One region of the Paenibacillus rhizolycopersici genome, then DNA from elsewhere that is predicted to be linked to it. Evidence: predicted binding sites of a transcription regulator. Region 1 holds the regulator's gene; the other holds the start of a gene.
What was found. The regulator Rex, encoded in region 1, represses fermentation and respiration genes when NADH is low (regulators of the CRP and FNR family bind a similar motif). The targets are predictions, from matches to a motif close to TTGTGAAATATTTCACAA.
Positions count from the first base shown of each region.

Region 2: the regulator Rex is predicted to act here: its motif matches at 2,440-2,457, upstream of hydE ([FeFe] hydrogenase H-cluster radical SAM maturase HydE).

Region 1 covers NZ_JADCNN020000005.1:50,853-58,261, reverse strand. The annotation lists gene IM700_RS07275 (tetratricopeptide repeat protein) at 1-152, shown strand, start outside; gene dinG (ATP-dependent DNA helicase DinG) at 340-3,195, shown strand; gene IM700_RS07265 (redox-sensing transcriptional repressor Rex) at 3,214-3,882, shown strand; gene IM700_RS07260 (amidohydrolase) at 3,879-5,177, shown strand; gene IM700_RS07255 (cell wall elongation regulator TseB-like domain-containing protein) at 5,206-5,691, shown strand; gene IM700_RS07250 (phosphotransferase) at 5,789-6,790, shown strand; gene IM700_RS07245 (hypothetical protein) at 6,943-7,409, shown strand, end outside.
Region 2 covers NZ_JADCNN020000029.1:5,393-12,801, reverse strand. The annotation lists gene yabN (bifunctional methyltransferase/pyrophosphohydrolase YabN) at 1-1,305, shown strand, start outside; gene IM700_RS20915 (HU family DNA-binding protein) at 1,490-1,762, shown strand; gene IM700_RS20910 (RNA-binding S4 domain-containing protein) at 1,762-2,043, shown strand; gene hydE ([FeFe] hydrogenase H-cluster radical SAM maturase HydE) at 2,541-3,599, shown strand; gene IM700_RS20900 (2-oxoacid:acceptor oxidoreductase family protein) at 3,694-4,686, shown strand; gene IM700_RS20895 (thiamine pyrophosphate-dependent enzyme) at 4,746-7,037, shown strand; gene nuoE (NADH-quinone oxidoreductase subunit NuoE) at 7,051-7,409, shown strand, end outside.

The DNA.
Region 1 (7,409 bases):
CGCAAAAAGGTGTGTTTACCAAAGCAAAAGAGTACTTCAAGTTGGCTCATCACAGCGATCCGTCCTTGCCCGAGCCACTGGCCAATTTGGAGGCCTGCACGCACAGCACGGGGAAATTGCATTACAGTCCGGAACTGACTTCCTTATTGTAGGTCTCATTCCGATTGAACGCACTTATTTACGGCTTGAATCATGTAGCGATGCGAAATTCCGCTTAAAGCGGCGCATCGCTTGTTTTGTTTTGTGATTTTTATTACAGATCCCGTTTGTATTAATTTTCAAATCGGTTATCTTCTGTTATGCTGTAAAGAGACTGGAATGAAGGGACAATTAATAGCAATGAAATACGCAGTGCTTGATTTTGAAACGACGGGTAACCAGTCCTCCGATGAAATTATTCAAGTGGGACTTGCCATTATAGAACCGGATAAGACGATATCGCAGGTGTATCGTTCCTTCGTGAAACCAGGTGTTCCGATCCCTCCTTTTATTACGGGATTGACGGGAATTACAGAGGAAGATGTCAAGGATGCGCCGGAGCTAGACGAAGTGATGGTGGAGATGGTTCCGCTTCTAAACGACGTCGTCTTGGTCGGGCACAATGTTGCATTCGATTTTAATTTCTTGCAGAGCGCTTTGGACAAAACAGGCTATTTGCCGTTTACCGGCCGCATTCTGGATACGATGGATTTCTTGAAAATCCTGTTTCCTTCGCTTACTTCCTATCAGCTCGGGCTGGTGGCGGCGGAGTTTGGAGTGGAGCATGATCGGCCGCATCAGGCGGACAGCGATGCGCTGGCGACGGCACTCATTTTCCTGAAATGTGTGGAGGAATGCGCGCAGCTGCCGCTGTTGACTTTGCAGCGTCTGGCCGATCTGTTTGCAGGCGAGGACAGCGATTTGGGCTGGTTTTTCGATGCGATGACGCAGGAGAAGGAACGCGAGGCGATGCCAAGCGAAGATGGTTTCGTGTACTATCGTCAATTCGCCCTGCAGGTGGAGGATTGGCTGGACATTCAAGCGCCAAGGGACAGTTCGGATCGAAATCCGCTGGCGGATGTGACGTTCGAGCAGTTCATGGAACAGGTTCGGGAACGGCTGCGAGAGCGTTTGCCGCAGTATGAGGAGCGAGAAGCCCAGAACATGATGCTGAATGAGGTCATGAGGGCTTTCGAGGAAGACAAGCATCTGCTGGTCGAAGCCGGAACGGGGACCGGTAAATCCTTGGGATATCTCCTGCCGGCCATTTACCACAGTGTAAAGAATGAAGAGAAGGTAATGGTCAGCACTCATACCATCAACCTGCAGGAGCAGCTGCGGGAGCGCGACGTGCCGCTATTGACGGAAGTCGTGCCTTTTCCTTTCCGCGCAGCCGTATTTAAAGGAAGGCAGCATTATTTGTGCTTGCGCAAATTTGAACATAAAATGAATAGAAAAGACTTCGCAACACCTAAAGAAGAGGTGATGACGGCCGCGCAAATGGTTGTGTGGCTGACACAAACGGAAAACGGCGACGATGAAGAGTTGAATCTCGGAAACCGCGGCGGCGACTTCTGGGAGACGGTAGCCAGTGAATCGGAATCCTGCTTAGGCCGATCCTGCCCCTGGTTCCGCAAATGCTTCTATCATCGTGCCAAACACGAAGCCGGAGTAGCGGACGTGGTCATCACGAACCACTCTAAATTGTTTACGGACATTCAGGCCGGGCACCAGCTGCTACCAGGCTATGAGCGGCTGGTCATCGATGAGGCGCATCATTTGGAAGATGTGGCCGGCAAGCATCTTGGCATTCATATGAAATACTTTACGGTGGTCCATACGCTGACCCGGTTGTTTAAAGACAGCAAGACAGGGCAGTTGGCTAATCTTCGGAGCTCGATAGATGCGTCGTCCGCGGAGAAAGCTGCGGAATGGTGCGCAGTGATCGATGGCATCTACCCAACGTTGGTGGATGTGAAAGAGAGCTGGGACAAGCTCAGCGAGCTGCTGTTCAGCTTGATGCCGGATCGCAGCGATGCGGCCCCCGGCGATCCGGGGCAATTCGTATATCGGCTGCTGCCGACCCGAAAGCCGAAGGATTGGGAGACACTGACCGCGCTCGAAAACCAGATTTACGTGGGTCTGGGCGACGTGCTTCGCAAAGGGGATCGTCTCCTGTCCGAGATTCGGGAGGAGCAGGATGATTATGCTGCGGAAAGCCTGCTTACCGATATCAGCGGCTTGTTTAAGGATTTAGCTGGAGAACGGGAATCACTGCGGTTTTTCATGAAGCTGGAAAGCGAAGACACGGTTTATTGGATGGAAGCCAACGGGAATTACCGCAGCCGCTCGCTGCAAATGTACGCGGTGCCGATTGACGTTAGCGCCCAGTTGAAGGAATTTTTCTTCGATCGGAAAAAAAGCGTAGTTATGACTTCCGCGACATTGTCAGTCGATAAGTCGTTTCAATATATGATCGAGCAGTTGGGTCTGACGGAGGCGGCGGAAGAGGAACGGTTGATTACGTCGATGTTGCCATCTCCGTTTAATTACCGGGACCAGGCACTCTTAGTCATTCCGCGTGATTTTCCGAGCGTAAAGGGCAGCGTGGGAGATGATCACTTCATTAACACGTTGGTGCAGTCGTTGGCAGATTCCGCGGTGGCTACGCAAGGCCGCATGCTGGTGCTGTTTACGTCCTACCGGATGCTGAGACAGGTGTATGACCCGCTGAAAGAGTTGCTCTCGGCGCAGGGGATCACCGTCATCGGGCAAGGGATGGACAGCGGTAGCCGTTCCAAGCTGACTCGGCGCTTCCAGGGTCAAAATGCATCGGTGCTGCTGGGGACGAGCAGTTTCTGGGAAGGGGTAGATATCCCCGGCGAGGCGCTGACAAGTTTAGCGATCGTGCGGCTGCCTTTTCAACCGCCGAACCATCCGCTGGTGGAAGCCAAGAGTGAGCGGCTGCAGCGGGAGAAGAAAAACCCATTTATGAAGTTATCCGTCCCGCAGGCGGTTATCCGCTTCAAGCAAGGATTCGGGCGACTCGTCCGTTCCTCGCAGGATCGTGGCATCGTAATCGTTTATGATACCCGTATCCTGGAGTCTTACTATGGGAAGTATTTTTTATACTCTTTGCCCGGACCGAAGATGGAGCATATGCCGATGAATCAAATGGTACCTCGCATCTCGGAATGGTTGAATCCCGAAGCCTAAACCGCTTTATTGATCGCATTGAAGAATAGGGGGAAACGAAGCATGAAGTCAGAAAAAATTTCGGACGCCGTCGTCCGCAGACTGCCGGTTTACCTGCGTTTCTTGAACGAACTCAGCCGCAGGGAGGTCCCCACGGTCTCCTCGCAGGAGCTGGGCCAGAAGTTGGATCTGAATCCCGCGCAAATCCGCAAGGATTTAGCGTATTTCGGCGATTTCGGTCGGAAGGGGATCGGCTATGACGTGGCTTACCTAATCGAGAAGATTCAACAGATTCTCAACCTGGACCAGCAAATTAACGTGGCGTTAGTCGGTGCCGGTAATCTAGGGCAAGCCCTTTCGAATTATAATGCTTATTTGAAGGATAATATGAAAATCGTCGCCGTGTTCGACGCATCGCCAGCAAAGATCGGTACCCAAATCAACAACATCACGATTCAACCGATTGAGGAGCTGGTAGCTACGGTACGAGCGAATAATATCCGTATTGGGATCATTACGGTACCTGACACAGAAGCCCAGCGCGTGGCAGACGAGCTGGTTGCGGCCGGGATCGGAGCCATCCTGAACTTCGCGCCAACGATTCTCAAGGTGCCGTCGGAAGTGCGGATTCATGCGGCCGATTTCACTACAGACCTGCTTAGCTTGGCATATTATCTGGAGGATGGAAAGGAACAAGCCAACGTATGAGTCGTAAATGGTTAATTAAGAACGGGACGTTTGCCGTACTGGAGACCAATCGCCCCGTGATTCATGGATATATGCTTGTTGAAGGCGATTCGATCACCTATATCGGAGAAGAGCGCCCGGAAGGCGTGGAAGGCGCCGAAACGTTTGACGGCAAAGGCTTGTTATTTTTGCCAGGACTGATTAACACCCATGGTCATGCGGCGATGTCGCTGTTGCGCGGTTATGGGGATGACATGGTACTGCAAACCTGGCTGCAGGAGAAAATGTGGCCGATGGAAGCCAAGTTTACCGCTGCTGACGTTTATGCTGGAACGGCGCTGTCCGTACTGGAAATGCTTAAAGGCGGTACGACCACGTTCTTGGATATGTACGATCAGATGGACGAAGTCGCCAAGGTTGTCGAGGAATCCGGCATTCGCGCCGTACTGATGCGCGGAGCGATCGGGCTATGCTCGCCGGAAGAGCAGGATCAGAAGCTTAAAGAAGCGATCGCGTTTGCCCAGAATTGGCACGGTAAAGCGGAAGGACGCATCACGACGATGATGTCGCCTCATGCGCCATATACCTGTCCGCCGGCTTTCATCGAGAAGTTCGTACAAGCCGCCCACGATCTCGATCTACCGATGCATACGCATATGTCGGAGACACGCGCCGAGGTGGAGCAGAACGTGAACGATTACGGCGTTCGCCCGGTAGAGCACCTGCGGAAGCTGGGCATGTTCTCCCGCCCGACGCTGCTCGCCCATGCCGTACATTTGACGGACGAGGAAATCGAGGTCTTGGCTTCTCATGGCGTTACCGTCTCTCATAATCCGGGTAGCAACTTAAAGTTGGCCAGCGGCGTTGCCAGAGTACCGGAGCTCCTGAAGAAGGGAGTGGTGGTATCGCTGGGTACTGACGGTGCAGCCAGCAACAATAACCTGGACATGCTGGAGGAGATTCGTTTGGCCGCGCTGATTCATAAAGGCGTATCCGGGGATCCGACGGCGATTCCGGCTCTAGAAGCACTCAAGATGGGGACGGAGTACGGCGCGAAGTCGGTCTTCTTGCCGAACACCGGGAAGCTTGCGGCTGGCATGAAGGCGGATTTCATCGCCTTGAACACGGAGCAGGCTCATTTTCTGCCGCGAACGGATTTCATCTCGCACACCGTGTATTCTGCTGGACCAAAAGACGTGGAGCACGTTTGGGTGAATGGCAAACAGGTCGTCAAACACGGGGCTTGCCTGACGCTTGATGAGGAGCGTATTCGGCACGACGCTCAAGCTGCGTTCGAGGGACTGCTGGCACGGTAATACGCTAGGATAGGAAAGGAAGAGAAGGTTGAGGAAGCGAACCCAATGGATTCTGCTGTCCATCGTGATCCTGTTGATCGTGCTCCTTGGTCTCCACCGGTTTTATCTATACATTCATGAGGATACGTGGAGAGCCGAAAGAGAGGCCGTTCAACAGGCGAAGCAGGAGACGGACCTGGTCCAGGGAGACGAGGTGTGGAAGTCGGTATGGGATGAAGTCACCTGGGTCGTGCAGGGGGAAGACGAATCCGGACGTAAAATGATGGTTTGGCTCCGAGAAGGACAGGACCCTGAGGTGCGATTGCTATCGGAAGGGAAGTCCGAGAATCAGGTTCGAGCCATCATCAAACAGACGTTGCCGGGTATTCAGGTTGTCCGTCTGCTGCCGGGCATTTACAATAACCAACTGGTCTGGCAGCTGTTCTACAAACAGAAGGACCACCACTATTATCGGTTCTTCAGTTTTACAACGGGCGAACCGCTACCGGAAGTGTTCACCCTGCCGAATCGCTGACGGGTCGTCGTAAATAGAAATATTCCTAATAAACGGTTTCGAGGTTTAGGCGAAAAGCCTGAATGGCGAGACCGTTTTTTTGTAAGGAGGGAAAGGCATGGAGTTGCTCGATCCAGCAGGGCAAGAGAATAAGGTGTGGGAAGACTTGAAACAAGCGTTTACCCATCATTTTTCTAGTCCAATCCGGCAGGCTATTCCTATTAAAAGAGGTTGGTTAAATTATAAATGGAAAATTACCACGGATTTCGGTGAATTTGTGCTTAAGCAATATAATAGGGAGCGGTTTAAGTCCTATCGGCCCGAAACGTTGCAATTGGCCTTATCGCAACAAATGCGATTAAGTGAACTTGGTTTTCCGTGCCCTTCGCTTCTTAGCTCGAACGGGAATAGGATGCTTGAGTCGGACAGTGGTGAAAAGTTCATTGTAATGGGGTATTGTCAGGGACTACTGGTTCCGCCGGGACAAGCCAACATCCATCAAGTCTATGATTTAGGACGGGGCACAGGCCAAATGCATCGGTTTTTTAATGACGGGACGTTGGGACGGAAGGAATCCGCCTTGTTTTGCCCTCCCGCTCGCGAGGAGCGATTGGAGCATTGGATTACGCTTCAGGAGCAAGCTCTTCGCAGCGGCAACCTCTTATTGTCGAGTGAGATTGAAACGCAACGCATTGCAACGGAAAACGTTGACCTGGGACGATTTGAACAGATTGCATCGGGGTGGGCGCATCGGGATCTTTGGATGGACAATTTGCTGTTTAATGAGAGTTCTGTGGCTGCGGTCCTGGATTTCGATCGCTTCAATTATGATTATCCCCGGCTCGATGTTGCTCGAGCTGTGATGTCATGTGCGTTTAGCGATCACTTGGACCTGACTCTGGCTACTGCATTTATGGAAGGGTATCGACAGGAGGTAGAAGCCCCATTTGAGACGGGGTACTTAACGACATCCCTGCAAATGCTGTGGTACATGGAATGTGTCTGGTGGATTCATGGGCAGATGGATCCACATAGCGCGCCTCCCGCGCGCTTCGCCAGGGAGATGAAGTGGCTGGCGGAAAATATCAACCGCTTGCCAGTGATGCTTGAGAATTTGTAGCATTTCGGGGTAGAACTGCTAGCTTCAAATTTTAAATATCTTCACACTTTCCTTCGATATTTGATATACGATGTGATATACTCATATTTGTAGTTTTGATAGACGGGTTGATATACTACAGAGATGATTATTATAGATAAGGGGGACATCACGTGAAACTGCGTATTGGACCAATTGCTGCAAGCATCGCTATTTCCGTCCTTGTGTTGTTTGGTGGATGGTTCCTGTATCGGCAATGGGCGATTGAACGTCCGCTGGAGAATATCGTAAAAAGTGTGGATGGTGTAAATCAAGTCGAAATGGATATCAAACCTGATGAGTTGGCGCTGAAGCTGAGTTTAAAGCCGGGGACCGATCTTGGCGCGCTAGTTCGGCAGATTGAACAGAACGGGAAAGACCAAATCGGCAACCGTACGTTGAAGCTAGACGTGGAGGATCATTCTTCTCCGACATTGGACCTGTTGTGGGAGAACGCGTTGTTCACCGTCGCGCAAGCGATGGAAAACAAGCAATATACGCAAATTACCGCGGCTCTAAAGCAAATGGAACAGGAAAACGACAAACTGACGGCTACAGCGGAAATGGACGAGAAAAACGTCTATATTACTTTGACGGATGG
Region 2 (7,409 bases), on a different contig from region 1:
TTTCCCTCCGTATACGAGGAGATTGTCACCCGGCTTTTAGCACGGGCCGAAGCAGGTGGAGTTGGGGAGAAGATTATATACGCCGTCCCCGGACATCCGCTGGTCGCCGAAGCGACGGTCAAGCTGCTGCGGGAGCGCTGCCCAGAGAGGGGCATCCCACTCGACATTATTGGCGGAGAGAGCTTCTTGGACGAGGCGTTCGTTCGCCTTGGCTTTGATCCGATCGAGGGCTTTCTGCTGCTGGATGCCTCGGAGGTGGGCGGGGCGGCGATTGATCCTAGACGGCATACGTTGATCGGGCAAGTTTATGACAAGTTGACCGCTTCGGAAGTGAAGTTGGGGCTGATGGAGCTGCTGCCCGACGATTATCCGGTGGTCGTGGGACATGCCCTTGGCGTCGCAGATCAGGAGCGAATTGAGCGGGTGCCGCTCTTTGAGTTAGACCGAATCGACGGCTACGGTAATCTGTCACTCGTTTACGTGCCTGCCAGCGAGGATGAATCCTTGCGCATCCGCAGCTTTCAGCGGCTTCATGAAATCGTGTCGATTCTTCGCAGCCCGGGGGGATGTCCGTGGGACCGCGAGCAGACGCATGAATCGATCCGCAAGAACCTCATTGAAGAAACCTACGAAGTGCTGGAGACGATCGACGACGACGATCCCGACCATATGCGTGAGGAGCTCGGCGATCTGCTGCTGCAAATCATGCTCCACTCCCAGATGGAGGAGGAGACCGGCGCTTTTACGGTGTATGACGTTATCCAGGAGCTGAATGAGAAGCTGATATACCGTCATCCGCACGTGTTCGGCAATTTGAGCGCGGAGGACGCCGAGGCGGCGCTGAACAACTGGGAAGCGATGAAAGCCGAGGAGAAGAAGCGCAAAGGTATCGAACCCGAACGCCAATCGGCGATCAGCGGGGTACCGCGGGATTTGCCGGCTTTGATGAAGGCGTACAAGCTCCAGAAAAAGGCGGCCAAGGCCGGTTTCGACTGGGAGGACATCGACGGCGTCTGGTCCAAGCTGGAGGAGGAAATCCGGGAGCTGAAAGAGGCCATTGCGCAAAAGCAAGATCCTGAGTCGCAAGAGCTGGAGCTGGGTGACGTGTTGTTTTCGGTCGTGAATGCCGCCCGTTACATCGGGGCCGACCCGGAGCAAGCCCTAACTCGAACAATTCGCAAATTCACATCGCGCTTCCATTACGTTGAGGAACGGCTTCGCGAACTGGGGAAAACCCCCGGCGACAGCACGTTAGCAGAAATGGACGTTTTATGGGATGAGGCTAAGTCGAAAGAACGGGAATGATGGGAGAAAAGGCCTAAATTTCGGTTTTTTTGCGAAAAAAACAAAAAAAAAGTTCCAAGCAGTGCAGGATTTTTAAAATCAAGCAAGAATACTCATACAAAGATAACCATCTGGCCCTGGACAGGCCTAGTGCCTGTAGTGCCAAGGTATCACCTATTTCTTTTATTATTGGGAGGCATTATTAATGAACAAGACAGATCTGATCAACAACATTTCCAGCAAAAGCGGTTTGACAAAAAAAGACGTTGAATCCGTATTGAACGGTTTCCTCGGCGAAATTACCGATGCCCTTGCTGGCGGCGACAAAGTACAATTGATCGGCTTCGGTACGTTCGAAACTCGTAAACGCTCCGGTCGTACGGGCCGCAACCCGCAAACCGGCAAAACGATCGAAATCCCGGCTTCCAATGTTCCAGCATTCAAAGCGGGTAACAAACTTAAAGAAGCTGTAAAATAATGCGTCTTGATAAATTCCTGAAGGTATCGCGGTTAATTAAGCGGCGCACGGTGGCCAAGGACGTCTCCGAACAAGGCAGAGTCCTCATTAATGGGCGCGAATCCAAGCCGAGCAGTACCGTTAAAGTTGGCGACGAAATCACGGTTCAATTCGGCCAGAAGCTGGTGACCGTGCGCGTTGAACGACTTGTCGAAACGACTCGTAAGGATGAAGCTGCGACCATGTATACCTTAATCAAGGAAGAGCCGATCGCGAAGGATACCGGTCTGGACTGGTCCTGAAATAGCGAAGCTCAGAGCATGTTCCGTTAACTCGGGACATGCTTTTTTTATCTCCGACTAGGTTGTAAAAAATATCCTAGCTAAACTGTGAAATCGTGGTAATATATTAAATACACATTTACTAACGTTTTCGATTAAGCACACCTGCTTCTTAGAAAACACCTCTGATCAACCTCATGTCGAAATTCAACGACGCTGCAACCGTAGCACGCATCTACGAACCGAAATCACACCCATCGATCAAACAACAGTCGAACTAACGATCCTATTCATTGTACGGAACAAAGTATGAAGCAACAAACGAACCCAACGACATGCCCATTTCTTCGCTCAGACTGCAGCTTTATCCTGAAACCGGGGTGATCTTATTCGCGAACATTAATTAAAACGCTTACAAAGTGAAAATATTCACAATTACTTCATTCATCATTTTTCATGACAGCCATAGGGTATACAAAGGTCCATAATCCAGTTTATCCAAAAGGGATGATCGACTGATGAAACAGCTTGTGCACAAGCTCTATGCCCGGAGAGAGCTCTCCAAGGATGAGCTCGTCTATTTGCTGGGGCATATGGATGTCGAAACCCGCGGGGAGCTCTTCCGATTTGCTCGTCTGAGACGGGAAGAGGCTTACGGGAACAAGGTGTACATGCGCGGCTTGATCGAATTTTCGAGCTACTGCCGGCAGAACTGCTTGTATTGCGGGTTGCGGGCCGGCAATCGCGACGCTGAGCGTTACCGGCTCAGTCCCGAGGAAATACTCGAATGCTGCCGGGAAGGGTATGGGCTGGGTTTCCGCACATTTGTGCTCCAAAGCGGCGAGGACCCCTGGTATACGGCCGATCTGCTGGCTGCCTTGATCCGGGAGATCAAATCGGAGTTTCCGGATGCGGCCATCACCTTATCGATTGGCGAGCGGGAGGAGGAAACCTACCGTTTGCTGTATGAAGCGGGGGCGGATCGCTTTTTGATGCGTCACGAAACCGCTTCCCGAAGGCTATATCAATTTCTGCATCCATCCATGTCTTTTGATCACCGGCGCAAGTGCCTAGAGACGCTACAGTCGATCGGTTATCAGGTGGGTGCAGGGTTCATGGTCGGGCTGCCCGGCCAAACCGCGGAGGATTTAGCGGAGGACATGAATTATCTGAAGACGTTAAATCCGGATATGATCGGCATCGGGCCGTTTATTCCTCATGATCGGACCCCGCTTGGTGAGGCGAAAGCTGGATCTTTGGAGGATACGCTGATCATGGTGGCCCTAACTCGCCTATACATTCCCGATGCTTTAATTCCCGCAACGACCGCACTCGGCACGTTAAACCCCGAAGGCAGAGAATTGGCGCTGAAGGTTGGGGCTAATGTGGTCATGCCTAACCTGTCCCCTGTCTTCGTTCGCCAGAAATATGCCCTGTACAACAACAAAATCTGTACGGGAGACGAATCTGCGCAATGCAGGCACTGCCTTGAGCTCCGGATTGGAGCCGCGGGATTCTCCGTAGATATGGGAAGGGGGGACAGCCTGAAGGCGGCAGGTACGCGCCGCCATGCATAATATGCGCATTTGTGGGTGGATTGACCGAACAAGAGATTTCTTTCGCTATTATTCGTGAAATATTTCACAATTAAACGTAGAGGAGACATGGCGAATGAGCATATTGACCAAAACGAACGAGCTTGGATTTTTTGAAATTCGGCTGGAATCCATCGGTGGGCTCGGAGCTAACCTCGCTGGGAAGATGCTGGCGGAATCCGGGGTACTGGGACTCGGCTTAAACGGGGCAAACTTCTCGTCTTATGGTTCGGAGAAGAAAGGTTCTCCCGTGAAGAGCTTCGTCCGTTTATGTGAACCGGATGTAGAGATTCACGATCACAGCCCGATTGAGGAGCCGGACGTAATCGGTGTCTTCCACGAAGCGTTGCATAAGACAGTGAATGTCTTAAGCGGCCTGAAACCGGACGGGATTGTGTTGGTAAACTCGACCCGTGATTTCGAGGAGATTCGGCGTGACCTGAAGTTCCCATATGGGACGTTGGCTGTTGTCGACGCAATGGGCATCGCTATCGACGAGCATACGAAGGTGAACACCTCGATGCTGGGGGCGTTGTTCCGGATTTGCGATTTTCTCGACCCGGATTCCATGCGCGAAGTGATCCGACATACGTTCCAGAAAAAATATCCGCACCTGGTGGAGCCCAATCTGCGTACGTTCGACCGGGGCTATCAAGAGGTGCGTTTCCAGACGATCGCGCCGCCCGAAGGCGCGACGGGAATGCGCTTCGAGCGGCCGCAGCCGTTGCTCGGCTACGAGACGCAAGCGCCTGGCGGCGTGATTCGCGCGCAGGGTAACAGCCTATTGAAGGATTTGAGCGGTTCTCGACAGGGCTTCCTGCCGGAACTGAACCTGGAGAGCTGCATTCATTGCGCCAACTGTGACACGGTTTGCCCGGATCTGTGCTTCGTATGGGAATCCGGGGAGGACAAGAAGGGGCGGCCGCAGATGTTTTTGCGCGGGATTGATTATCAGTACTGCAAAGGCTGTTTGAAATGCGTGGAGATCTGTCCGACGGGTTCGCTTAGCGTGCGCCGTGAGGAAGCCGGGTATGCCGAAGACCACCGCGTGCCGCATGTATTCCAATAGAGGTAGTTGAAACCTTTATTTAAAGAACTCGCAGAAGAGCCTAAAGGAGGACTTTATCGATGTCTATAACCGAAGAGAAAGTCACAAAAATAACGCTGGCAGAACAAACGACAGCCTTCGAATCGGGCAATGAGGCGGCGGCGATGGCGGCGGCTCAGATCAATTACCATGTGATGGGGTATTTTCCGATTACGCCGTCCACGGAGATCGCGCAGATTCTGGATCAGAAGAAGGCGCAAGGCTTGCATGACATCAAACTGATTGCGGCGGACGGGGAGCATGGGTCGGCGGGGATCTGTTACGGGGCGGCGCTCAGCGGAGCCCGGGTTGTCAATGCTACCAGTGCCAACGGGTTCATGTACATGATCGAACAGCTGCCGGTGCAGTCCGGGACACGGTTCCCGATGGTGTTGAACTTGGTCACGCGCGCGATCAGCGGTCCGCTCGATATTCGCGGTGACCACTCCGATTTGTATTACGCGCTGAATACCGGTTGGCTGATTCTGACGGCGAGTACGCCGCAAGCCGCGTACGACATGAACATTATGGCGCTGAAATGGTCAGAGCATCCGGAGGTGCGGCTGCCCGTGATCGTTGCCTATGACGGGTTCTTTACGTCCCATCAGAAACGGAGACTGAGTTATTTCAAAGACGCTAAAGCGGTCCGGGCCTTTGTGGGCGAAACGCCGCCGACCGGCTTCGATACCGTGGCTGACCCGTCGCAGCCGATAACGGTCGGCGCGCATATGAATGGCGATGACCTGCTGAATAATCACTACCAGTTGCACCTGGCACATGAGCGAGCCGGCGAAGTGTATCAACAAATCGCCGCTGAATATAAGGCCCTTTCGGGGCGCGAATACAACGTGCTCGATTTGTATCGGATGGAGGATGCGGAGGTCGCCTTGTTCCTGTTGAATTCCGCGGCGGAAACGGCCAAAACGATCGTTGATAAGCTGCGGGCGCAGGGAGTTAAGGCGGGGATCATCCGGCCGAACGTCATCCGACCCTTCCCGGCGGAGGAAATCCGGAATGCATTGCGCGGTGTAAAAGCGCTGTTAGTAGGAGAACGCGCCGATTCCTACGGTGGCAAAGGCGGCAATATGACGCATGAGATCCGCTCCGCGCTGAAGCTGGATCCGGCGAACCCAACGATCGTCTTATCCCGCGTGTTTGGGCTGGGGGGCAAAGACTTCTATCCAGACGAAGCCGAAGCGTTCTTTGATTTGGCTATCGAGGCGATGAACCAAGGCAAGGCTGCAATGCCTTTCGATTACTTCGGACAGGTGCCCGGCGATCCGATCCACGAGCTTAGACCGCTGTTGACCCCGCAGCACGGGGATGCCTTTAACAGCGGGTTGATTCAGGTGACGCCGGATGAGGCGACCGGCAAGCTGAAGGTGAAGCTGCCGCCGCTTCGCAGCCTGACGGCGAAGCCGAAGCGTCTGGCTCCAGGCCACGGTGCTTGTCCGGGCTGCAGCGCGATTTCTTCGCTGGAGCTATTTTACAAAGGCATTGAAGGGGATGTCGTCACGTTATTCCAAACCGGATGCTCGTACGTCGTTACGGCCGGGTACCCTTACACCTCGCATAAGCAAACGTTCATCCACAACCTATTCCAGAACGGAGCCGCGACCGTAGCTGGAGTCGTCGAGGCGTTCTGGGAGCGGAAGCGGCGCGGCGAGATCGACGTCTCGGACAACGTCACCTTCATCATGGTGACCGGAGACGGCGGGATGGACATCGGGATGGGGCCGGCGATCGGTTCGGCGCTGCGGAACCATAAGATGATCATTTTGGAATACGACAATGAAGGGTATATGAATACCGGCTCCCAGCTTTCCTACTCCACGCCGTTGGGCCATCAGACCAGCACGTCCGGCGTAGGCAAGACGCAGAAAGGGAAAGCGTTCCACCACAAGGATACGCCGCAGATCATGGCAGCGACGAACATTCCTTACGTGTTCACCGGGGCGGAAGCCTTCCCGCAGGACTTGATCACGAAGGCAGCCAAGGCACAGTGGTATGCGCAACATGAAGGCTTAGTGTACGGGAAGGTGCTTAGCACTTGTCCGTTGAACTGGCGATCTGAGGATCAACTCGGCACGAAAATCCTCAAGACGGCGGTAGATTCCTGTTTTTTCCCGCTCTATGAAATTGAGCATGGCGTCACGAATATCACCTACAATCCGGAAGCGAAGAACAATCGGATTTCGCCGCAGGAATGGCTGAAGCTGATGGGCAAGACGAAGCACATGCTGAAGGAAGAGGAACTGCTGGAAGCGTTCGAGGAGGAAGTCAATCGGCGCTGGGATCGGCTGAAACTGAAGCACGAAAGTCCGCTGCTCTAGGAAGAACTGCCGGATGATGAAGGGAGAGGATGCAAATATGGAAGAGACTTGCCATTGCGAGGGAGAGCAGGAGCGGCTGCGCCGGGTCGGGGAAATCGTCGATCAGTTCCGCTTGCTGCCAGGCGCGTTGATCCCGGTGCTGCACGAAATTCAAGATTTGTACGGCTACCTGCCGGAAGAGGCGCTGCAAATCGTTTCCCGGGAGCTGGGAATGCCGATGGCTGAAATCTACGGGGTAGCGACGTTTTATTCGTTTTTCTCGCTGGAGCCGAAGGGGGAGCATGTGATCCGGGTCTGCATGGGGACGGCTTGTTACATTAAGGGTGCCCAAGGTGTGCTGGATCGCCTCAGCCAGGAGCTGAACGTTCCTGT